DNA from 3 places in the Priestia sp. Y58 genome. Region 3 is predicted to be linked to each of the others. Evidence: riboswitches for the same ligand, from Rfam matches in the RefSeq annotation. Region 3 holds a riboswitch; each other region holds the start of a gene.

Region 1 (8,142 bases), on a different contig from region 3:
CGCTGTTTTGGAGATAATATTTTTATATTAAAATTGTTAAATATTTTTTATTCCACTGGAACCGTTATTTTTATTTATTTAATTGGCGCGAAAGTATTTAACGAACTTGCTGGGAGAATGGCAGCTTTTCTATACGCGTTCTACATTCCGAACATTCTCTATAGCTCAGTGTTAACTAACCAGCATTTGGCTACTTTTTTATTTTATGCAGCTTTTTACCTTATTATAAAAAGATTTGCTCATAGCAAGTTTAGCTGGCTTTATATTGGCCTTCTATTGTCGTTAGGAAATTTAATGCGCCCTCTAGGACCCATTATTATCGTTGCTGTTTTCATTTATTTCATCTTGCAAATTCTTCAACCTTACATTAAAACGAAGGATGCTGCTGAGTTAAAAGTTCGCCGAAAACAAATAGGAAAAAACCTCGTAGGCATACTGGCTACTTTTTTTATTGCAAATGCGCTGATCAACTATTCTTTTGTTGCTAGCGGTATTTCTAAATATCCTTTAAGTAACAGAGATCCTTTATGGAAATTCGTCATTGGCTTTAATTACGAAACAAGCGGTTCTTATTCTTCAGAGGATGCTAGTCGTTTTATGGGTATGCCAATTGGAGAAAAACGAGCTGAAGCAGAAAAAAAGGTAATTAAAGAGCGGGTAGCAGATAAAGAGCAGCTTTTAGATCTCTTTCACATTAAATTCCTAAATATGTGGGGAGGAACGGATGCATCTACATTTTGGAGCATTTCATTAACTCCTCAAGAAGATGTACCTTTTAATAAAGAAAAATTAATTAGTGCTGCTCAAAGTTATGAAAGAATTATTTATGTTTCAACTACTATTCTTTCCATTATTGGACTTATATGTTTATTCCTGAAGAAGCAGGATAAATATCCGTATACACTGTTTTTATTACTAATCATAGGATACGTTCTTATTCACTTGCTTATTGAAATTCAAACTCGCTATCGATTCTTTATTTTTCCAAGTTTTATGCTGCTCGAAGGGTTTGGTATTTCAGTGATTCTATCCTATTTAATAGCACGATTTACTAAAAATAAGCCCCAGACAAAATATGAAGAGATAAATTAAATGGAAGGGATTATGCAACCGTGATAAAATTCCTGAAATTCGGATTTGTAGGTATAATGAATACCCTGCTCACTATTATCAGTTACTTAGCACTCATTCATTTTGATATGAATTATATATTGGCTAACGTACTATCTTATTTTATTGGCGTCATAAACAGCTACTATTGGAACAAATCGTGGGTGTTTCAAGCAACTGTACATAAATGGATGCTAGCTCAATTTTTCATCGTAAACCTTATTACTTTAGCAATTAATACAAGCTGCTTATTCCTTCTTGTACACTATACACCTGCTAATCCAATAATTGGACAACTGTTGTCTACTTGTATAGGAATGTTTATCAATTTTTTCCTTAATAAAATATGGACGTTTAAGCACACAAACCATCACTCGATAGGAGGTAAAGCATGAGAGAACTAATTTCAATTGTGGTACCTATGTATTTTGAAGAAGAAGTAGCCAATGAATGCTACAATCGCTTGCTTTCCGTCATGCATAAAAACCACATTAACTATGAATTCATTTTCGTCAATGACGGCAGCACCGACCGAACAATTGAAATCTTGAAAGACGTAGCGGCTATGGATTCTAATGTGAAAGTTATTGATTTTGCTCGTAATTTTGGGCACCAAACTGCCGTAACAGCAGGCATTGATTATGCTCAAGGTGATGCTATCGTTATTATTGATGCGGACTTACAAGATCCGCCTGAAATGATTCCCGAATTAATTGCTAAATGGCAGCAAGGCTATGAAATTGTATATGCAAAGCGCAAGAAACGAAGCGGAGAGACCTTTTTTAAATTAGCCACGGCTAAGTATTTTTATCGCTTTTTAAATTATATGTCCGATATCGAAATCCCTAAAGACACGGGAGATTTTCGTATTATCGACCGAAAAGTAGCGGATGTATTCAAAAAAATGACTGAACGTAATCGTTTTGTACGAGGAATGATGTCTTGGATTGGCTTCAGGCAAACATATGTAGAATATGAGCGCGATGAACGCTTTGCTGGTGAAACAAAATATCCTTTAAAAAAGATGATCAAGTTTGCTTCAGATGGAATTATTGGGTTTTCAACGAAGCCTTTGCGTTTAGTAATGGTTATTGGCTTAATATCGGTTTTTGTATCACTTTTAGTTTTAAGTTATTCGATTGTTGTTTGGCTGATAGGTAAAAACATTCAGCCTGGCTGGACTTCCATTATGGTAGCTATCACCTTCTTTAGCGGCATTCAGCTACTTGGATTAGGTCTAGTCGGACAATACATCGCAAGAATTTACGACGAAAGTAAAAATAGACCTATTTACGTTGTACGTGAAACCATTAACTTCTCAAAAGCTTCAACAGATTCTCCAAACGTCCGTGAAAAAGTATATAGCTAAAAAAACAAGGAAGAAAACAACTGTTTTCTTCCTTGTTTTTATTCTTTTTGAAGCTGTAAATCACTTGGCTCCCAGTCCGGAATTCCATCATCTTCATCAAATTCAATAATGACATCCGTTACTCCTTTTTCCTGTAAAATACGATTTTCCAGACGATCTTTAATATCATCAGCTTCGGCCACTGTTAAAGAAGGATCAATTTCTACTTTTAATTCAACGTGAAGCTCTTCTCCTTCTTTCATCACCATTAATGTTTGAATATCACGCACTTGCACATCTTGCATGACAATCGCGCCAATTTTTATTTCCATTTCTTTATCTGCTTCACCAAGGGCTCCCGCAGCGTTGTCTAAAAATACTCGTCCTACTACAAAAAACATCATAAGCCCAATTAAAATAGAAGCAATTCCTTCAGCTTGGTGAAAAGGTGTAAACCGTGAAATGAAAACAGCGATTAATGCCAATACGCCTCCTCCAGTAGCTACCAGATCTTCCATAAAGACCAGCTTGGTTGCTGGCTTTGCTTTCTTTAAATGAACAAAGCTTTGGGTAAAAACATTGACCTGTGCGGTATTCATTCCGACATCGTGCAAAATTTCTTTCATTGCCTTAAATAAGACAAACATCTCAAGCAATACCGAGATGCCAAGTACTGCAATATTTAAAATAAAGCCTGAAGACTTCGTCGGATGAAGAATGTGGTGATATCCTTCTTTAATCGTTTCAAACGCCATAATCCCTACTACAAGAACCGCTCCTAATAGAACAAGATTAACCAATCGGCCGAAACCGTTTGGAAATCGTTTGGTCGGGGCTTTTTTACTTAATGCCGAACCTATAAAAACAAAAAACTGATTAGCTGCATCTCCTAAGCTGTGCATCGTTTCAGCAAACATCGCTACATTCCCTGTTAAGGCGAAAGCAATTCCTTTAATAATGGAAATAATGGTATTCACTATAGCGGCCATCATGGCCGATTTATTTCCTTTTCGCAACAATTTAATTAATTCACTCATGTAATCCCTCCGTTTGCACCTTTGATGAGATTCGATTACGGTTAGTGTATGTGAATTTAAAAATTAAAAACCTCCAACATACAAGTTGGAGGTTTTTAGTCATGTTTCATTATTTTTTAAAACGGTACGGTACAGTTGTAACAATTACATTTTTGCGGTAAAGCAAATGTGCTTTTAACAGCAGACTGGACTGATTGTGAAGAATATTTTGCCAACTTTTTTTCGTAATGAATTGCGGAATAACGACCGTAATGGCCATGTTATTTTCTCGCGCTTTTTCCTCAGCCATATCGATGAATCGAAACAGCGGCCGCACTAAGCTGCGGTATTGAGAATGAAACGTAACAATACGAATATCAGGCTGCCACTTCTCCCACTTCTCTTCCATTTTCTTTTCGCTTTCTCGATCAAAGGCCACATGCACTGCAATAACGGTATCACCAATCGTTCGTGCATAATTTAATGAATTTTCTACTACCTTTGTCATTCCTGCTACAGGAACAATGACTACACTTCCTTCAAGCTTTCCAATCTTTTCTCCTTGCTTAATGCGAAGCTGCTCTCCTACCGCTTCATAATGCGTATGAATGCGATGAAAAATATAAACGATAACCGGTAAGAAAATGAGCACGGACCATACTTGTGAAAACTTCGTTGTAAACAAAATAATTAGCACCGTTAAGGTTATGAGGGCCCCAATTAAGTTAATAGTTAGCTTCCCTTGCCAGCCGGCCGGCTTTTCTCTAAGCCATTTGACAATCATGCCTGTTTGAGAAAGCGTAAATGGAATAAACACCCCGACTGCATAAAGAGGAATTAATTGTTCAGTCGCTCCTTTAAAAGATACAATTAAGACAATAGAAGCAATTCCAAGGGTCACAATTCCATTCGAATAGCCTAATCGATCGCCACGAATTTGAAACATTCTCGGCATGTATTTATCAGACGATAGGTTGACAGCAAGCAAAGGGAAAGCAGAAAAGCCCGTATTCGCCGCTAGCACTAGAATTAGAGCTGTTGTGCCTTGAATAAAATAATAAAATCCATTTCGTCCAAACACACTTGATGCAATTTGTGATACAACCGTTTCATCTGCTTTTGGAGAAATGCCAAGCCAATAAGCTAAAAACGTGATGCCAGAAAATAAAACGGCTAAAATACCGCCCATCAGCATTAATGTATGAACAGCATTTTTTGCACCTGGCTCTTTAAAGTTAGGCACTGCATTTGAAATGGCTTCTACACCTGTCAATGCCGAACACCCTGATGAAAAAGCTTTTAATAATAAAAACAAACTAATACCTGGCACTACTGTACCGAGAGAGGGATGAAGCTCAGGTGAAACTTGACCTGTCGCTATTTTAAACAAGCCTACCGCTATTAACAAAATAAGAGCAATAACAAATAAATAAACCGGATAAGCTAATACAGAAGCGGATTCTGTTACACCACGTAAATTTAAGACGGTAATAAAAATCACTAGCAAACACGCAATTACTACATTGTAATGATGCAGCGTTGGAAAAGCCGAAGTTAAAGCATCGGTTCCTGCTGAAACACTCACAGCAACTGTTAAAATATAATCTACCAACAGTGATCCCCCAGCGATAAGCCCGGGATTTTCTCCTAAATTGGTTTTGGAAACAATATAAGCTCCTCCGCCTTGCGGATACGCATAAATAATTTGACGGTATGAAAGAATTAAAGCCGTCAGTAGCACCAATACCCCAATCGCAATTGGAATTGAATACCAATAGGCAAGGACGCCTACTGTTGCAAGTACAATCAAAATTTGTTCTGTTCCATAAGCCACTGAAGATAAGGCATCTGATGATAAAATAGCCAGTGCTTTAAGCTTACTAAGCTTTTGATCGCCTAACTCTTTTGTTTTAAGCGGCTTTCCAATCAATAATCTTTTGAGAACTGAATAGTTCACGTAATTTCCCTCCGATGATTGCCTAGCTACTATTTACTGTTCATTGCTAAGCTCCGTTACAAGTTCACGAATAAGTGATATTATTCCTAAAAAATACTTTTTTATGTTAAAAAAGCGCACAAAAAAAACACTAAGGGTTCTCAGCGTTTTTACACAGCTTAAACCTCCTCTCCAAAACGCTTATGGGGTTAGCTGTCGGATTCGGGCTATGAGAGTAGCCCTACCTTTAAAAAAGGATTCACCCCAAGTGACAATGCACAAATTTGGGTCCCCCACTCCTGACGAATTAAGCGATAACAGGTCAATATAATTTTCGGTTAAAGAGTATGATTGATAACATGTTTCTTTCATAACTATCCTTTGTTCTTAGATAATATACTCCCGTACAAATGGTTTGTAAAGCATTATTTTACGTAAATTATAAAATAGTGCTTAAGACGCTTTTAATGGGAAAACAAAAGGCCTTCTGCCTGCTTACAGAAGACCTTCTTGCTTTAACTTTTTGCTTTTAAAACGGCTGCTAGCTTGTTTTTCGTTTGAGGACCATAAATGCCATCTACATCATAAGGAAGATACATAAGCTGAAAACGTCTGACTGCATCTTTCGTTTGAACTCCATATATTCCGTCTACTGACCCTACTTTAAAATTAACCGCGTTTAATGCTCTTTGAAGCTGTTTCACAGCTTCTCCAGAATCGCCTTGTTTTAAAATTCCATTGGGAAGTGGATATTGTTCAGAAGGTGGTGTTGGAGATGGTGTTGATGAAGTTCCTGAAGGAATAACAATTGTTTTTCCAACCTGTAGTGTTAAAGGATCAGAAAGCCCTGTATTCGCTTCTTGAAGCGCCTGTACTGTTATGTTGTACTTCTGTGCAATACTGTAAAGCGTATCTCCTTGCTTGATCGTATACGTTTTTGTACCCGGTTCAGAAGGTGAAGGATTTGGTGTTGGAGATGGGGATGGATTTGGAACTGCACGACGCGGTAAATTTAAATATACGGCAATTCCTTTTGCATACGATTCACCCATGCTTTTTAAAAAAGCTTCATTTTGAAGAAGTGCTGCATCTGTACTGTTATCAATAAAAGCTATTTCAGTGAGTACTGCGGGCATATTTGTTAAGCGAAGCACCGCATAATTGGCTGATTTTCGACCGCGATTCGGATGATTATACGACAGCAGCGCTGGCTGTACTTGGCCGTGTACAATCGATTGAAACGTTTTACTGGCATTGCTAGCGCTTCTATAAACATAATCTTCGTACCCTGTTCCTCCACCGGCATTTACGTGAATAGACATAAATGCGTCTGCGCCCCACGAATTAGCTTGAGAAGCGCGCTGAGATAACGATAAAAAAACATCTGTGGTACGAGTGGTTTTAATCGTAAAATCACTGTACGTGCTATTTAAATAGCTTATTAAATATTGTTGAATTTTCAAAACTAGGTTTTTTTCATACAATCCATTCGCTCCAACTGCTCCTACGTCTGCCCCACCATGTCCTGCATCGAGATAAATTTTTTTCATATTACTTGTCCCTCCTTATTGCTAACATATGCATGAGGGAAAAAAGTGCTACAGTTACTAGCCTACTTAGTGAAAAATCACTAAAAAAGGAGATTGTGCCATAACGAAACCACTCCAATCTAAAAACGAACAAATGGGACAAGTGCTCTAGTAGGGATTGCTTGTGACACCGCTGTTGATTTCCGTGCAAGACTTCGCTTTCCGCGGGCGGCTGGTGAGCCTCCTCGTCGCTTACGCTCCTGCGGGGTCTCACCTATTCCGCTTTTCCCGCAGGAGTCTTCGCCTGCCCTCCAATCAACAGGTAGAAGCAACTAAATAGATGAAATCTACGTTCACGTTACCAATAAAAAAATCCGCACGATTCATCGTGCGGATCTTCTTCGACCTAACACTTTTGATCTTTATAACGTTAGGACCTATTTAAAAAGCAGAACGCCTATAACAATGAGAATAATCCAAATTGGAATGCTTATTAATATGCCTATTACTAAACCTTTGAAAAAATTTCCTTCTTGCATTTTCATTCCATTCCTCTCCAACAGTATTTTCTAATAACACTACGCCTGGCTGAAAATTCTCTGAAGTTATACTGAAGTGCAGAGTGAACGCATAAACAATCTCTCTATCTGTTATACACTACTTTTACATATAGATTCAATGAGACAAAAAGCTTATCCTTTTTAATTTATATAACCAAATTCTTTCCTGTATCTAACAAAACAATAAAAAGCCTCCCGTAAATTGTACGACAGGCAGCTATACTTGTTTTATGAACAGCTTAGTTCGATATTTAATATACGCATGCAGAATGTTATTCATTTTGAAAAACAAAAAAGTCCAAGAGAACGTATAAACGATCTCTCGGACTTTTAGGAATTAATATTGGCTCATGTATTGGTCACGTTCCCAAGGATGAACTTGTGTACGGAACATATCCCATTCGATTTCTTTCGCTTCAACGAAGTGCTCTGCTAAGTGTTCACCTAATGCAGAAACCATAACTTCGTTTGATTGGAAGCTATCTAAAGCTTGAGCTAATGTTGCAGGTAAATCTACGATACCTTCTTCAATACGCTCTTCTTTTGTCATTACATAGATATTACGATCGATAGGTTTTGGAGCTTCAAGGTTGTTCTTGATTCCATCTAAACCAGCTTTTAATAGAACAGCCATTGCTAAATA
Region 2 (8,142 bases), on a different contig from region 3:
AAATTCTTCTCTTTTTGCTGGGTTAACTTTCATTGAAGCTTGTAAATGAATCATGGGTGATTCCTCCTTTAATAATGATGGTGCTTTATATTATTTGTTTTGTTTTTGATCTTTCATTCAATTTATGATTAAAATGAAGATAAGTTCGAATATCATCGAACAATGAAACTATAACACCGATTAAATAACAGTGCAAGGAATTTAGTTCGAAAGTTATCGAACATTGATACACAAAAGAAGCTGTGTTATATTTTAAGCATGAGAAAACCTTATCAACCACCGAAATCTGAAATTAAATTAACGCCTATTTTACACGCGTTGAGTGATCCTAACCGGCTGCGAATTGTACAGTGTTTAGCGACAAGAAAGGAGCAGACCTGTTCGTATTATCAAAAATTAAATGTATCAAAATCAACGCTATCACATCATATTAAAGTACTTCGCGAAGCTGGAATTATCAAACTACGTATAGAAGGTACGCAGCACTATTATTCCTTGCGTTTAGAAGAACTTGAGGACTTGTTCCCAGGTCTGCTTCCTTCCATTTTAAATATAGATGAGCAGTTATTTTAAAAGCTGAACGACGTTTTGTTCAGCTTTTTTGTTCAAAATAAATGTGTCCATGCAGGCTGCATCCGGGATTAAAAGAAGAACGACAGTGAGGGCAAGTCGAGTTACAGGTTAAATATTCATGAATTGATAGCTCATGTTTACATACTCCGCAAAGAATAGCTTTTTCATTAAACATAGCTTTTGGCCACGTTTTAATATCATGATCCGCATGTCCGTTATGACATTGATAGCATGGATAATATGTATTACAGCAATAAAATTTTATTGCAATAATATCTTTATCCGTACGGTAGTGCATGCAGCGCGTTTCGGAATCCACCGTATCACCTTTTACTACAGGTGCAGATTTGTTCATTATCATCACTCCCTATGAAAAGTATAGCATGCTTTTATACGCCTTATCATACATATGTAAAAAGAAAAATGCTATAATAAAACCATCGTTTTACATGTCAGATTGCATGCTAAAAAGATCAGATAAAAATTGATGTCAAAACAGATCAATTAAGTGAAGTAAAGAGAGGAAGAAAAAATGAGTAAGCAAGTTATCGTTTTTACCGGAGGCGGAACAGCTGGACACGTAACACCAAACATTGCCATTATGAAAGAATTAGACAGTGAAAAATGGGATATCCATTATGTCGGTTCTCACAATGGTATCGAGAAAGAATTAATTACAAAATTAAACGTTCCATATCATGCAATTTCAAGCGGGAAGCTGCGTCGCTACGTAGATATGGAAAATGTAAAAGATGTATTTCGAGTAGCAAAAGGAGTTGGCGATGCACGTCGCGTGCTGAAAAAACTAAAGCCTTCTCTTGTGTTTTCAAAAGGCGGTTTTGTCACAGTTCCTGTTGTAATGGCTGCTAAATCGCTAAACATTCCCGTGTTCATTCATGAAAGTGATTTAACACCGGGACTGGCAAATAAAATTGCGCAGAAATTTGCCACTAAAATTTTTACTTCTTTTGATGAAGCGGCAAACTATTTTCCAAAAGAAAAAGTGCAGGTTGTTGGTTCACCTATTCGAAAAGAATTATTTAGCGGAAGCGCAGCGAACGGGGAAAGCTGGCTTCGCTTTTATGATAAGCGCCCAATTTTAACGATTATGGGCGGAAGTTTAGGAGCACGCCGCATCAATGAAATTGTTCGAGAATCCTTGCCTGAACTGCAAAAGAAATTTCAAATTGTACACCTGTGCGGAAAAGGCAATATTGATACAAGCCTTGAAAAAGAGTCGGGCTACCGTCAGTTAGAATACGTAAATGAACAGCTTCCGGATGTTCTAGCGGCAACTGATTATGTGATTACACGCGGCGGATCCAATGCCATTTTTGAGTTTTTAGCTCTTCATAAACCGATGATGATTATTCCTTTATCAAAAGCACAAAGTCGCGGAGATCAAATTTTAAATGCACAATCCTTTAAGAAAAAAGGCTACTGTATGGTTGTAGAAGAAGAACAGTTAACAAAAGAGCTGTTTTTGCGTGAAGTAAATGAGCTTCAGCAGCAGGCAAGTACGATGAAGCGTACAATGCGTGAAGCAACAAAAACGGATGCCATTTCAATTCTTGTAAATGAAATTGAGAAAATGAGCTAAAAAAAGCGTTCTTATCGAGGAGATAAGAACGCTTTTTTTTCTTTGAATCTATTATTTTAAAATAATGAATAAACAGCAAAAAATAAAGCTTTTAAAATTTCAAAAAATGTTGTTGACAGTAAAATTTAACAGGAGTAAGATTACTCTCATGAAACGTTCCACAGTGAAACGCTGAGTCTTTCCTGAAAGAGAGGGAAAGAGCGGAGGACCCAATTATTAGGGGTGAATCTCATAATTGAGTAGGGTTACTTTCTTGACCCGAACCCGTCAGCTAACTTCGTAAGCGTTAAGAGAGAGGATGGTGTAATGGTGGTCGTTTTCTATAACAGCGGATAGCGCGTTCCTTTCAAAATATAGGTGAAAGGAGCGTCAAGATGCATATATCTAAGCAAATGATTCAAATGATTGAATATCGGGCAATATGCGATCAGCAATCTTTTGATCTAGCAAACCGCTATTTGTCTACGTTAGCTAATCAAAGTATTAAACGCAGCAGTAAAAAACATAATTAAGCCTAAAAATTAAATAACAAATATACGCTTAATCAATTATGAGCGGGGGACCCAATATTTTGTACGTATGTACTAGGGGTGAATCTCTTAACTGAGTAGGGTTACTTCCATAACCCGAATCCGACAGCTAACTCCGTAAGCGTTTTGGGAGTAAAAAAATTCGTGTCGATCACGGCTTATTTGTCGTGCATTAAACCGCGGAAGAGGACTCTCTTCTGCGGTTTTTTTAATGAAAAAAATAGGAGAGCAGGTTATGTCTGCACCGTAAAGAGGATATAGTAGGGCTTTTAAAACGAGATCAACAATACGTGAGGAATAAACAATCAAAAATAACCTTTCGCAGCTAGCTCACTTGGGCGTGATGCTTTACGCACAGAAACAGTCACTACACTTAATCATTGGTGGTAAGAAACAGTTAGGAGGGAGCAACTTGGATATGATCATGCTTGGAACGCTTGCCATATTAACAGCTGCTATGTACGGAATTATTTGCTGGTCGTCTCATGTAGTAGACGAAAGAGAGGAGAAGTGAACATGTCGTTCATTTTGTTAGGTATTTCAGTTCTCGTTTTAATTTATTTAGTATATGTACTGTTAAATCCAGAACAATTTTAATAAGCGGAGGAATAAAACGTGGGGATTTTTCTACTATCAGTTGCGCTGCTGCTTGTTTTTGTAGCGCTTATTGCAAAGCCCGTAGGTATTTATATAGCGAATGTGTTTTCAAACGATAAAAACACTAGCTTGATAGGGAAGATAGAATCGGTGATGTTTAAAGCGGCAGGAATTAAAGGGCATAATCAGACGTGGAAGCAATATGCACTTGCTCTCGTTTTGGCGAATACGTTTATGATTTTTGTGGTGTATCTTATCTTCCGGTTTCAAGGGGTACTGCCGCTTAACCCAAGCCACATTAAAGGAATGGATCCGGCCCTTGCTTTTAACACGGCCATTAGTTTTATGACAAATACGAACTTGCAGCACTACAGCGGTGAATCAGGTTTGTCTTATTTCTCGCAGATGGCCGCCGTTGTATTTATGATGTTTGCTGCACCAGCAACGGCACTTGCAGTAGCAATCGCTTTTATTCGTGGGTTGGCAGGGCAGGAAATGGGAAACTTTTTTGTTGATTTTGTGAAATCAATTACGCGTGTTTTACTTCCTATCGCTTTTATAACAGGCATTTTATTTGCGTTTTTAGGTGTTCCTCAAACGTTAAGCGGAACGGTGACTGCCCATACATTAGAAGGGGCAACACAGCAAATAGCAAGGGGACCAGTTGCTTCTTTTCTTTCAATCAAAGAGCTAGGCAACAACGGAGGAGGGTTTTTTGGTGTCAATTCAGCCCATCCGTTTGAAAATCCTAACGCGTTGAGCAATGTATTACAAATTGTCCTTATGCTTTTATTGCCAACCGCACTTCCTTTTACGTACGGAAAAATGATCGGACAGCGTAAACAAGGTCGCATCTTGTTTGTAGCGATGAGTATGCTGTTTATCGTTATCTTAAGCACAGCGTTTGTAACAGAGTGGGGCGGTAACCCTAGACTTGATGCTTTTCATCTAAATGAAGCGAGCGGTTATATGGAAGGAAAAGAAGTCCGGTTTGGTGTCGGTATGTCAACTCTGTACGCCATCGTGACGACAGCAAGTGAAACAGGCGCGGTTAACGCGATGCACGATACCCTTACGCCTCTTACCGGGTTATTGACACTTGGAAATATGATGTTAAATACCGTATTTGGCGGTGTTGGAGCAGGATTTATGAATGTCATGATGTACGTCATCATCGCCGTATTTTTATCAGGTTTAATGGTTGGAAGAACCCCGGAATACGTAGGTAAAAAAATTGAAGGAAAAGAAATGAAGCTAATCGCCGTGACGCTTATTCTGCAGCCGCTGTTAATTTTAGGAGGAACAGCCGTAGCGCTCACTACTCATTTAGGAATAGAAGGTATATCAAACCCAGGCTTTCACGGCTTAAGTCAGGCACTGTATGAATTTACATCGTCAGCAGCAAACAATGGATCTGGTTTTGAAGGACTCGGTGACGCAACGCCGTTTTGGAACATTTCTACGGGAATTGTTATGTATATTGGACGTTACTTCGGACTAATTACGATGCTGGCGGTATCAAGCTCACTAGCATCTAAGCAGCTTGTTCCTGAAACACCGGGGACATTTAAAACGGATACGTCTTTATTTAGCGGCATTTTAATTGGAACTACCGTTATTGTAGGGGCACTTACGTTTTTCCCAGTGCTTGTACTTGGGCCGGTTGCTGAGTATTTGACACTGTAATTAAGAAAGCGGAGGATTATAATGAATAAACGGAATTTTACGAATAATCTTGAATTTGATCGTAACAGTCACATTCAAGGTGCTGTAGATAAACAAACTTCATCGATTTTTATTCAATCAGTAAAGCAGGCTTTTATCAAGCTAAGACCAAGAACGATGATAAAAAACCCTATCATGTTCGTAGTAGAAATCGGGTTTGTTATTACGCTTTTTTTAGCTGTTGTGCCAGACCTTTTCGGAGAAAGTACAGTAAGCGCAGGCTTTAATATTGCCGTATCCCTCGTGTTATTTTTCACAATTGTTTTTGCTAATTTTGCAGAAGCATTAGCAGAAGGCCGAGGAAAAGCACAGGCAAACTCATTAAAGCAATCGAAAGGTGACATTACAGCTAATAAACTTCAAAACGGGCAAATGATACAAGTGTCGGCATCGCACCTAAAAAAAGGAGATATCGTCGTCGTTTCACAAGGCGAAATGATTCCTGGAGATGGAGAAATCATTAAAGGACTGGCGTCCGTTGATGAATCGGCCATTACCGGTGAATCGGCACCTGTTATGAAAGAAGCAGGCGGGGATTTTAACTCTGTAACTGGAGGTACAAGAGTTGTCAGCGATGAAATTACAGTTAAAATTACGTGTGAACAAGGTGAATCGTTTTTAGATAAAATGATTTCGCTTGTTGAAGGAGCAGAGCGTCAAAAAACGCCAAATGAAATTGCGCTAAATACGGTTTTAACAAGTCTGACGATTATTTTCTTATTAGTTGTTGTGACGCTTCCTGTATTTACAAACTACTTACATTTTCAGCTCGACACGGCTATTTTAATTTCACTGCTCGTCTGCCTCATTCCTACGACGATTGGAGGATTATTGTCAGCCATTGGAATTGCTGGGATGGATCGAGTTACGCAGTTTAACGTGATTGCCATGTCAGGAAAAGCAGTAGAAGCAGCTGGTGACATCAACACAATTATTTTAGATAAAACCGGCACCATTACGTTTGGAAACCGAATGGCTCATCAATTAACGACTGTAGAAGGCACAGACGAACGTGAACTTTACAAATGGGCGTTTGTTTCTTCTCTTTACGACGAAACACCAGAAGGGCGCTCAGTTGTTGATTTTATTCAAAACCGTATGGGAGTAGAAGATCTTAGAAAAACGCAGGGAACGTTTGTAGAATTCAAAGCTGAAACGCGAATGAGCGGCATTGACCTACAGAATGTATCTGTACGGAAAGGGGCAGTGGACGCCGTCACGGCATGGGTAGAGTCAAATGGCGGGAAGATTCCCTCTGATTTGCAGCAAAAAGCAAACGAAATTGCAGGAGCTGGTGGCACGCCGCTTGCCGTCGCCGCTGATGATAAAATTTACGGCTTGATTTATTTAAAAGACACGGTAAAACCAGGAATGAAAGAACGCTTTGATGAACTTCGTAAAATGGGCATTAAAACAGTCATGTGTACAGGAGATAATCCATTAACCGCAGCAACCATTGCAAAAGAAGCTGGAGTAGATGAATTTATTGCGGAATGCAAGCCAGAAGACAAGATTCAAGTGATTAAATATGAACAGCAGCAAGGAAAGCTAGTTGCCATGACAGGTGACGGGACAAACGATGCCCCTGCACTTGCTCAGGCTGATGTTGGCTTAGCAATGAACAGCGGAACCTCAGCAGCTAAAGAAGCAGCAAATATGGTGGATTTAGATTCCGATCCCACAAAAATTATTGAAGTCGTTTCGATTGGAAAACAGCTATTAATGACAAGGGGTGCCTTAACTACATTCAGCATCGCAAACGATGTTGCTAAATATTTTGCCATTATTCCAGCGATGTTTACCTTAGCGATTCCGCAAATGGAAGCTCTTAACGTAATGAAGCTGAATTCACCTCTATCTGCCGTATTGTCAGCGCTTATTTTTAATGCAGTCATTATCCCGCTGTTAATTCCCTTAGCCATGAAGGGAATTGCGTATAAGCCGATGAGTTCTAACGCCCTGCTGCGAAAAAATTTGTTCATTTACGGATTAGGCGGGGTATTGGTTCCCTTCATTGGGATTAAAGCAATTGACTTACTACTTTCATTTGTAATGTAGAGGAGAAGAAACGATGATACAAACAGAACGAACGGGAAGCATTATTGTTCGCTTAACAATTATGATGATAATTCTTTGTGGTCTTATTTATCCTGTTGTGATGACAGGCATTGCTCAGACGGCTGTTCCAAATAAAGCAAACGGCAGCTTAATCTATTCAAACAAGCATCAAGTTATCGGTTCTAAGCTGATAGGGCAGCAGTTTACGAGCAATGCATTTTTTCATGGCAGAGTCTCTAGTATCGATTATAACGGGGCAGGATCTGGGTCGTTGAATTTAGCACCTTCAAATAAAGATCTTACGAATCGTATCGAAAGATCAGTAGCGGCGTGGAAAAAAGAAAACGAGTTACCAAAAGGCGGAATTCCAATTGATGCCGTCACAAATTCGGCTTCTGGACTCGATCCGGATATTACGCCACAAGCTGCATATGCACAAGTAGAGCGCGTAGCAAAAACAGCGCATATTAACACCAACACGCTAAAAGAGCTGATCAAAGAACACACTCAGCAAGGAGCTTTTGGTGCAAAACGAGTAAATGTAGTAGAGCTAAATTTAGCTGTTCAACGAGAGCGCTAATTACATGCACTCGCTTCATGTATTGAAGCGAGTGTGATAAAGGGGCCTGAACAATGAAAGAAAAAGAAGCTCATCCATACTTTCGAAGAAAAACTCCGGAAGAACTATTGCGTGAACTTCATGATCAGAAGCGCGGAAAGCTTAAACTCTACATCGGTGCGGCGCCGGGAGTAGGAAAGACGTATAAAATGCTTCAAGATGCGCACGATTTAGTCAAAGAAGGCGTAGATGTCGTAGTTGGATATGTAGAAGCACACGGCAGGAATGAGACTGAGGCGATGATTGGAAATCTAGAAGTAATCCAAAAAGAAACTATTTTTTATAAAGGAAAAGAATTACAAGAGCTTGATTTGCTGGCGATTGTAAGAAGGCGGCCAAAAGTTGTAATTATCGATGAACTCGCTCATACAAATGTGCCGACAAGCCGCCATAAAAAACGTTTTGAAGATGTTTCTTACCTGCTCAACCAAGGTGTTTCA
Region 3 (8,142 bases):
TAAAGGAATTCCCAGCAAGGCTTCATACCCAGCAGTGATCCATTTCATTGTACGTACATTTCCATTCATAGTAAAAAGCCTCCTAAAAAAGATACTACTATATACGAGAAAAGAGAGAAAAAAGTTTCAAATTACTTAGGGGATATGTCGTATAAGCAAGCACTAGTTGATTAAAATGATAGATGACAGTAAAGAGGATGGAAAAAACATAATGATTTAGTCATTTTTTCACACCAAAGAAAAATAGTCTAGATGATTCATTTTTAGCTAAGGGCCCGGAATTTATACCGAACATAGTGACTGCTTTTTAAAACAAATAAAAGCTGATATCTTGTTTTTTGGTTATAGCATGTAAGGTTTTTATTACAAATTATTAAAGATTCTTATCTTTTTGCAAATACACATTGTATTTCATAGTTTTAACAATTATGATAAAAAAGCAAGTGTCAAAATAGGAAAATAGTTGAGCATGTAAAACGAAGCGATAAGCTTATTAATTTGAAAGAAAGGCAAGGTACATAGCTTTATGTGGGAAATTATTGTAGCAATCATTTTAGGGATTGTAGAAGGTTTAACAGAGTTTGCTCCTGTTTCGTCAACTGGGCATATGATTATTGTGGATGACCTGTGGTTAAATTCAAAAGAATTATTTTCATCTCCAGTAGCTAATACATTTAAAATTGTTATTCAGCTAGGGTCGATCTTAGCAGTAGTTGTTATTTTTAAAGATCGTTTTATTAATTTATTAGGATTAGGAAAAAAACCAGCTGCTCCAATTGGACCGACAAATCGCTTGAATTTAATGCAGGTAATTGTTGGTCTGTTACCCGCAGGAGTGTTAGGACTTTTGTTTGATGATTACATTGATGAACATTTGTTTTCTTTAAATACGGTGCTAATTGGCTTAGTAGTCGGAGCTGTATTAATGATTCTAGCAGATTTGTTTGGACCTAAACGTCCGCGTGTAGAGACGGTGGACCAAATGTCTTATGGACAAGCATTGGGTATAGGACTGTTTCAATGTATTGCTCTTTGGCCAGGTTTTTCTCGTTCAGGCTCAACGATTTCAGGAGGGGTTCTTCTTGGAATGAGCCATAAGGCAGCCGCAGATTTTACATTTATTATGGCAGTGCCAATCATGGCAGGAGCAAGTGGACTTTCATTGGTTAAAAACTGGCAGTATTTCACATCAGATGCACTACCGTTTTTTATTGCTGGTTTTATCAGCGCCTTTATTTTTGCGCTGGTATCTATTCGCTTTTTCCTGAAATTAATTAATCGTATCAAATTAGTACCATTTGCACTATATCGAATTGTTTTAGCAGCTATTCTATATTTTGTATTTTTATAAAATAAACACGCGTGTTCTTTAGTCCCTTAAACTTCTAATAGAGACTCAAAGAGCAAGAAAAAGCTATTGCAATGTTGCAATAGCTTTTTTGCATAAATATATATTATCGCCTTTTGAAAGCGTTTTACAAACATGGGTATTGACAAAACGTGTCGAAAAATAGTAAATTAATATTTGTGCAGTATAAAGTTAAGTAAAAGTAAGACTTCTGTTTAGTTTTATTGACTGTAAAAAACGTATGACAACGTATAGATCGTTTTAATTTTATAAAAACTGAATAATAAGCTTAATCGTATAGAGCGGGGGAATCATTATCGGCAGTAAAGCTGCCTTGGGGTGAATCCTTACAAAAGGTAGGAAACTCTCAATTCCGAATCCGACAGTTAACCCCGTTTGCTTTATTGAGAGAAAGAGCCCAAAATAGCGTAAGTAAAAGGCTGTTCTTTCTTAAGAATAGTCTTTTTTTGTTTTTTCAGAAAAGTATATACAAATGTCATACATCTTTGGGGAGGTACATCTATGAAAAAAATTCGTTTTGGTTTGGCTACGCAGATTTTTACCGGTTTAATCCTTGGTGTTCTTGTAGGGGTAATTTGGTTTAACGATCCGCGTGTAGTAACATACCTACAGCCGCTAGGAGACCTATTTTTAAGATTAATTAAGATGATTGTTGTTCCAATTGTTATCTCAAGCTTAGTCGTTGGAGTTGCAGGAGCAGGGAGCGGTAAACAGGTCGGAAAGCTCGGCGTTAAAACCATTCTCTATTTTGAAATTATTACGACTTTTGCAATTGTAATCGGTGTATTGATTGCTAATATTTTTCATCCTGGGCAAGGTGTAGACATTCATTCAGCACAGAAGAGTGATATTTCACAATACGTTGAAACATCCGAACAGCAAGAAGGAAAGTCAGTGGCTGAAACTTTCTTACACATTGTTCCGACAAACTTCTTCCAGTCAATTGTTGAAGGAGACATGCTAGCAATTATCTTCTTTACAGTGTTATTTGCACTTGGAGTAGCGGCAATTGGGGAAAGAGGAAAGCCAGTTGTACAATTCTTCGACGGCGTTTCTCACGCAATGTTTCACGTGGTAAACCTTGTAATGAAAGTGGCTCCAATTGGTGTATTTGCTTTAATTGGTGTAACAGTTTCAAAATTCGGCTTAGAGTCACTCCTTTCATTAGGAAAGCTTGTTATCTTAGTTTACTTAGCGCTAATTTTCTTCCTACTTGTTGTATTAGGAGGAATTGCGAAATGGGCAGGAATTAACATTTTCCACTTATTCCGCTATATGAAAGATGAACTGTTGTTAGCATACAGTACATCTAGTTCTGAGACAGTTCTTCCGCGTATTATGGAAAAACTTGAAAAGATGGGCTGTCCAAAAGCTATCGTATCGTTCGTTGTACCAATTGGTTATACATTTAACCTAGATGGTTCCGTTCTTTATCAAGCGATTGCAGCGTTATTCTTAGCGCAAGTGTATGGTATTGATTTAACGATCGTTCAACAGCTGACGCTCATTCTTGTATTGATGGTTACATCTAAAGGAATGGCTGCAGTGCCAGGAACATCATTTGTTGTATTACTAGCTACTCTTGGCACAATCGGTGTTCCCGCAGAAGGATTAGCCTTCATCGCCGGAGTAGACAGAATCATGGATATGGCACGTACGGTTGTTAACTTAGTAGGAAACACACTAGCAGCAATTGTAATGTCTAAATCAGAAGGCAAATTTGACCCTAAAAAAGGTACAGAGGTCATGAGGGCCGGCTAATTTATAAATTAAAAAGCTACTTATTCTATTCAAAAAATTAGAATAAGTAGCTTTTTTCATAATAATCCCTTTATTATTATGGGAATTGACCCTATAATATGTAACATCAGGTATAAAAATATCCAAATTTTATTCTTACATAAAGCAGTCACTGGTTCCTTTCTTTATCAGTAAATATAGAGATAGCTTAGCTAGTAGGGGGATAGTAGAGTATGTGGAAAAAGCGAATATGGGTCATCGCCTCGATAGTAATCGTATGTTTGTTAATCCCTTACAGTTTACCGATTGTGTTTGCTTTATTAACAGCATTAGCACTTGAGGGTATTGTTCAAAAATTGCATCAATCTTTTAAAATGAAGAGAGTCTATGCAGTGCTTATGACCTTCATTTTATATGTTGTTTCGCTCATACTTATTGGATTTTTTATTGTTCGGACAATCGTTACGCAAGTGGTTGCTCTTTCAAAAATAGCGCCTTCCTTTGTAAAAGAAATCTATGAAACCGCGATTTATCCAACTATTATTAAGTGGAAATACTATTCAAACGCTCTTCCTACAGAAGTGATTTCTTCTATCGAGCGCACGCTTGAAAAAACCGTAAATTCATTAGATTCTCTATTAAAAAGTACCGTAGAAATCATCATTAGCTTTGCCGCTACTGTTCCTGGGTTTCTATTAGAGTTTCTTATTTATTTAGTAGCACTTGTATTTATCAGCCTTGAGCTGCCTGCTATTAAAAATAAAATTAAGTCATTTTTAACAGAAGAAACGAAATATAAGCTACAAGTTGTCATCACTCAGCTTATCCAAGCGGGGGTTGGTTTTATCAAGGCACAAATTATCTTAAGTGTCATGACGTTTGTAATGGCTTATGTAGGGCTTTGGCTATTAGATGTTCCATATACCGCGCTTCTTAGTTTATTAATTGTAATTGTCGATATCTTACCAATCCTTGGGACAGGCTCGGTGCTCGTTCCATGGGGGATTTTTGCTCTTACTCAAGGACATGACTCATTAGCAATCGGCTTATTTATTCTATTTGGAGTCATTACGGTAGTAAGACGTGTAGTAGAACCAAAAGTATTTTCTACAAATATGGGCATTTCACCTTTGGCTGCACTAGTTAGTTTGTACATTGGATTTAAACTTTTAGGCTTTGTCGGATTATTTTTAGGACCGGCTTTAGTTATTTTATACGATGCTCTTCGTAAAGTAGGTATTATTCAAATTAACTTTAAACTATAAAAGCGCTGGATAAAACTAGCGCTTTTTTTTATTGAAACTTTTGTAGTACGTAATACGTAAAGAGGGAAAGGAAAAAACTATGTCGCATTGGTTTTTATCTATCAATCGGCTAATTATAGTTTTGCAGTCTTAGATTTAATGACATGAGGAGGAGAATTTTTGTTAGAGTCGGTTTTACTTTCTTTAATTGAAGCGCTAAAACAGCTCTCTTATTTTGGCGTAATTTTAGCATTAACGTTTGAATTTGTCCCGGCAGAGCTTGTTTTACCTTTAGTGGGATATTGGGTGTATCAAGGTGATATGAACTTGTATCTGGCTATCCTTGCAGGTACAGTAGGCGGTGTTTGCGGACCGTTGACTCTTTATGCACTGGGACGTTACGGTGGACGACCGCTGGTTTTAAAATATGGAAAATACTTTTTGGTGAAAGAAAAAGAAATTGACGCTGCCGATCGCTTTTTTAATAAGTACGGCAGCGGGGTTGCTTTTTTTGGACGCTTTATTCCAGGAGTGCGCACGGCTATCTCTTTTCCGTGCGGGATGGCAAAAATGAATGTATGGCTGTTTTCTATTTACACATTTGTTGCGATGCTTCCAGTAACGGCTATTTACGTATATTTAGGATATAAGTTAGGACCTAAGTGGAAAGAGGTCGGGCCGATTGTCTCTCAATATATGCAGCCTATTGGAATCGGAATTGTTGTTTTAATTGCATTGTTTTTTATCATTAAATATGTGCGGAATAAACAAGTAGGGCAGAGCTGATAAATCGAGGAAAAGAGTGAGGATATGTCAGAGCATGAGCAGTTAAGAGTAGAGTTACGAAAAATTGAAAAGTGGGAGAAAGACCAAAAAGGACTTTTTTTCTGGGAGCGGCTGGCTCGCTTGCCTTTTTCAGCTTTAGATAAAGTAACGCCAAAGTTCATTCATCAAAAAATAGAAAAATTATTAGATGAAATTGCTAAGTATGTTGATAATGGAGGCCAGTATTTAGCTAATACGTCTGCCACGCTAGAAAAAGCATCAGCACAATTACAAGAAAAGAAACAGCTTTCGATAGAGGATATTCAGCATTTATCTCTGCAGGAAATGGATGAATTGGCAGAGTATTTTATTGAAGTCCGAAAAAAGAATGCACAGCTGCAAGGAGCTACAACTGGGGTAGGCGGGATTTTCACACTGGCGATTGATGTTCCTTTTGTATTAGGGCTTACACTTAAGACACTGCAAGAAGTGGCTGTTTCTTATGGTTATGACCCCACTGAGCAAGAGGAACGAATTTTTATGGTCAAATGCATGCAGTTTTCGTCCTCTGATATTGTAGGAAAGCGTGCGATTTTAGAAGAATTAGCAAGCGGTAATCGAACGCAGAGCTTGCAGCAGCTCCAAGGTTGGAGAGAAGTGTTTCTAACCTATAGAGACAACTTGGGATGGAAAAAGCTATTTCAAATGATTCCTATAGCAGGAATGGTATTTGGGGCGTATATTAACAAACAAGCGATTAGCGATATAGGAGAAGTTGGAATGATGCTTTACCGTAAAAGGCGTATTTTGGAAAAAGTCTCACAATCTAAAAAATAGAAAAAGGCTGGTACGAAAGTATTTTAGTTGAAGAAAAATCCGAACGCGTTTGATTCTTGATTAAGAATCGAATGTGTTCGGATTTTTTCATTGGTATAGTAAATGCAGCTTTCATGTGTTAAGTCTATTTCCTTAATCAAAATGAAAAGTAGGAATGGTAATATTATTTTTTCGTCTGGCAATCAGTAAATAAATAATTCCGATTATACTCCATATAATACCGATAAATAAAGATGTTTTTTCTAAGTTAAGCCACATAAAAAATAAAAATAAACTGCCGAGTAAAGGCATAAGTACATATGAAATATATCCACTGAGAGATCGTTTGTTTTGTTGAATAAAATAATGGATAAAAACCGCTATGTTCACTGAACTGAACGCAATTAAAGCACCAAAATTAATTAAAGAGGTAGCTTTTTCAAGAGACAGACCTAGTGAAATTAAAGAGAGGCCACCAATAATCACTACGTTCCAAACAGGCGTCTTTGTTTTAGGGTGAATATAGCCAAAAATTCCCCGAGGCAGATAACCATCTTTCCCAATTGCATAGAGAAGTCTTGATGCACTCATATGTGAGACAAGTCCAGAAGCAATAGTTGAAGTCAAGGCCGCTGCTACAAAAATAGATTGAAAAAGCTGGCCGCCAATTTTATAAGCGATCTCCGCTGATGCACCTTCTAAATCATGAAACAAAGAGGCTGAAGGGAAAAGAAGCTGCGCAAAGTAAGAAACCGTGATAAATAAGGCGCCTCCCGTACACGCAATGATAAGAATCCCTTTAGGAATGGTTTTCTCAGGCTTAAGTGTTTCTTCGGCCATAGTGGTTACAGCATCAAATCCTAAAAAAGAAAAGCATAAAATAGCTGCTCCGTTTAATAACAGAGATATAGAGGCCGATTCACTTATAAACGGTTTAAATGATAGCTCTTGGCCTTGAGTTGTAGCACTTAAAATAATAAAGATAATAGCGACTAAAATTTGAAAAGCAACTAATAGCGTACCAAAAGAAACGGTTAAATGAACGCTGAAAATATTCATTATGGTCATGATGACAACAAAGCTGATAATCCATACGGCCTTTGGAACACCTGGAAACAGAGAACTTAGGTAAATATTTGTCAAAAGTGCATTAATCATTGGCAGAAATAGATAATCAAGAAGAGCCGTCCATCCTACCAAAAAACCAATGCTTGGATTCATTACTTGCTGTGCGTATGTATAAGAGGAACCAGCTCCGGGAAAAGCTTTTACCATCTTTCCGTAACTAATGGCTGTAAATAAAATAGCAATCAACGTGAATGCATAAGCGCCTGAAACATGTCCATCTGTTGATTCAGTTACAATGCCAAATGTATCAAAAACGGCCATAGGTGCCATGTAGCCTAACCCTATCACAACAATATGCCATAATTTTAGTTGTTTAAGAAGAGAAGGTTCATGATTCATATTTGTCATCCTTTCTGTGTATAATCATTCTGCATTATTTATTATTATACTATATTATTAGGTTTGTCATCTTTTTTTGAAAAAGAAGAGAAAATTGCGCGCTAAGAGATAAAGAGCATTTAATTGATTACTAGATAAAGCAAAAAAATGCTCTTTTTCACTTTGATTTTTACCATTGAGCCTAGAAAGTATTTTACATAAAATGAAAGAAAGTAAAAAAAGCTTCGTTTAGGGTGATCTACTTGTAATAAATACGAGAACAAATTTTTGAATGCGGTTACATTTTGTTGGTGTACAAAGTTAAGAATGATGGTGAAGGAGATGAAGGAAGTGATTGCTACACCCTATATAAACTTGGAGATAAACAAGGAACCAGGTGTGCATGTCGTATTGGATGAAACAAAAAAAGATGGTGTTTACTTTATTAAATTAACGGTCAAGTCGGTTAAAAAAAGAATTCTTCCAAAAATGAAATTAAAATGGAGCGTTCCATTGTTAGATATCCAACTATATAAATCTTTACAAACTAGTAAGGGCGATGTGAATGCCTCTTTTGTTCATTGTTTTATGAATAAGAATGGTTCTAACCGCTACACCATTGCATGTTCAGATATACGCCATCCTATTCTGTGTGCTCCCAATTGGAAAGACATGTGTCTAGATGTAGAACTGACCTTATTTAGTGAAAGCACTTGGTCTCTTCATAGCTATGAAACTGAACTGCGAATAGATACAAGAATG

What was found. A riboswitch is a leader RNA that binds a small molecule or an ion and turns the genes downstream of it on or off. The one in region 3 is predicted to bind cyclic di-AMP.
Region 1: another riboswitch for cyclic di-AMP. It lies ahead of MMB68_RS01720 (APC family permease); the one in region 3 lies ahead of MMB68_RS27065 (cation:dicarboxylate symporter family transporter).
Region 2: another riboswitch for cyclic di-AMP. It lies ahead of kdpF (K(+)-transporting ATPase subunit F); the one in region 3 lies ahead of MMB68_RS27065 (cation:dicarboxylate symporter family transporter).

The regions. Positions count from the first base shown of each region.
Region 1 covers NZ_JAKWFL010000001.1:306,543-314,684, forward strand. Annotated here, with positions in the region: gene MMB68_RS01700 (ArnT family glycosyltransferase) at 1-1,092, shown strand, start outside; gene MMB68_RS01705 (GtrA family protein) at 1,113-1,505, shown strand; gene MMB68_RS01710 (glycosyltransferase family 2 protein) at 1,502-2,479, shown strand; gene MMB68_RS01715 (cation diffusion facilitator family transporter) at 2,518-3,495, opposite strand; gene MMB68_RS01720 (APC family permease) at 3,605-5,431, opposite strand; cyclic di-AMP (ydaO/yuaA leader) riboswitch at 5,594-5,734, opposite strand; gene MMB68_RS01725 (N-acetylmuramoyl-L-alanine amidase) at 5,926-6,960, opposite strand; gene MMB68_RS01730 (hypothetical protein) at 7,080-7,271, opposite strand; gene glnA (type I glutamate--ammonia ligase) at 7,837-8,142, opposite strand, start outside.
Region 2 covers NZ_JAKWFL010000002.1:317,394-325,535, reverse strand. Annotated here, with positions in the region: gene MMB68_RS07420 (putative quinol monooxygenase) at 1-54, opposite strand, end outside; gene MMB68_RS07415 (ArsR/SmtB family transcription factor) at 259-573, shown strand; gene MMB68_RS07410 (CHY zinc finger protein) at 593-928, opposite strand; gene MMB68_RS07405 (undecaprenyldiphospho-muramoylpentapeptide beta-N-acetylglucosaminyltransferase) at 1,106-2,173, shown strand; cyclic di-AMP (ydaO/yuaA leader) riboswitch at 2,333-2,475, shown strand; gene MMB68_RS07400 (hypothetical protein) at 2,548-2,685, shown strand; cyclic di-AMP (ydaO/yuaA leader) riboswitch at 2,701-2,841, shown strand; gene kdpF (K(+)-transporting ATPase subunit F) at 3,220-3,300, shown strand; gene kdpA (potassium-transporting ATPase subunit KdpA) at 3,325-4,986, shown strand; gene kdpB (potassium-transporting ATPase subunit KdpB) at 5,008-7,083, shown strand; gene kdpC (potassium-transporting ATPase subunit KdpC) at 7,097-7,663, shown strand; gene kdpDN (KdpD-like non-kinase potassium sensor) at 7,717-8,142, shown strand, end outside.
Region 3 covers NZ_JAKWFL010000018.1:14,367-22,508, forward strand. Annotated here, with positions in the region: gene MMB68_RS27055 (hypothetical protein) at 1-69, opposite strand, end outside; gene MMB68_RS27060 (undecaprenyl-diphosphate phosphatase) at 527-1,351, shown strand; cyclic di-AMP (ydaO/yuaA leader) riboswitch at 1,625-1,764, shown strand; gene MMB68_RS27065 (cation:dicarboxylate symporter family transporter) at 1,871-3,130, shown strand; gene ytvI (sporulation integral membrane protein YtvI) at 3,343-4,374, shown strand; gene MMB68_RS27075 (DedA family protein) at 4,534-5,139, shown strand; gene MMB68_RS27080 (EcsC family protein) at 5,164-5,955, shown strand; gene MMB68_RS27085 (APC family permease) at 6,088-7,401, opposite strand; gene MMB68_RS27090 (hypothetical protein) at 7,723-8,142, shown strand, end outside.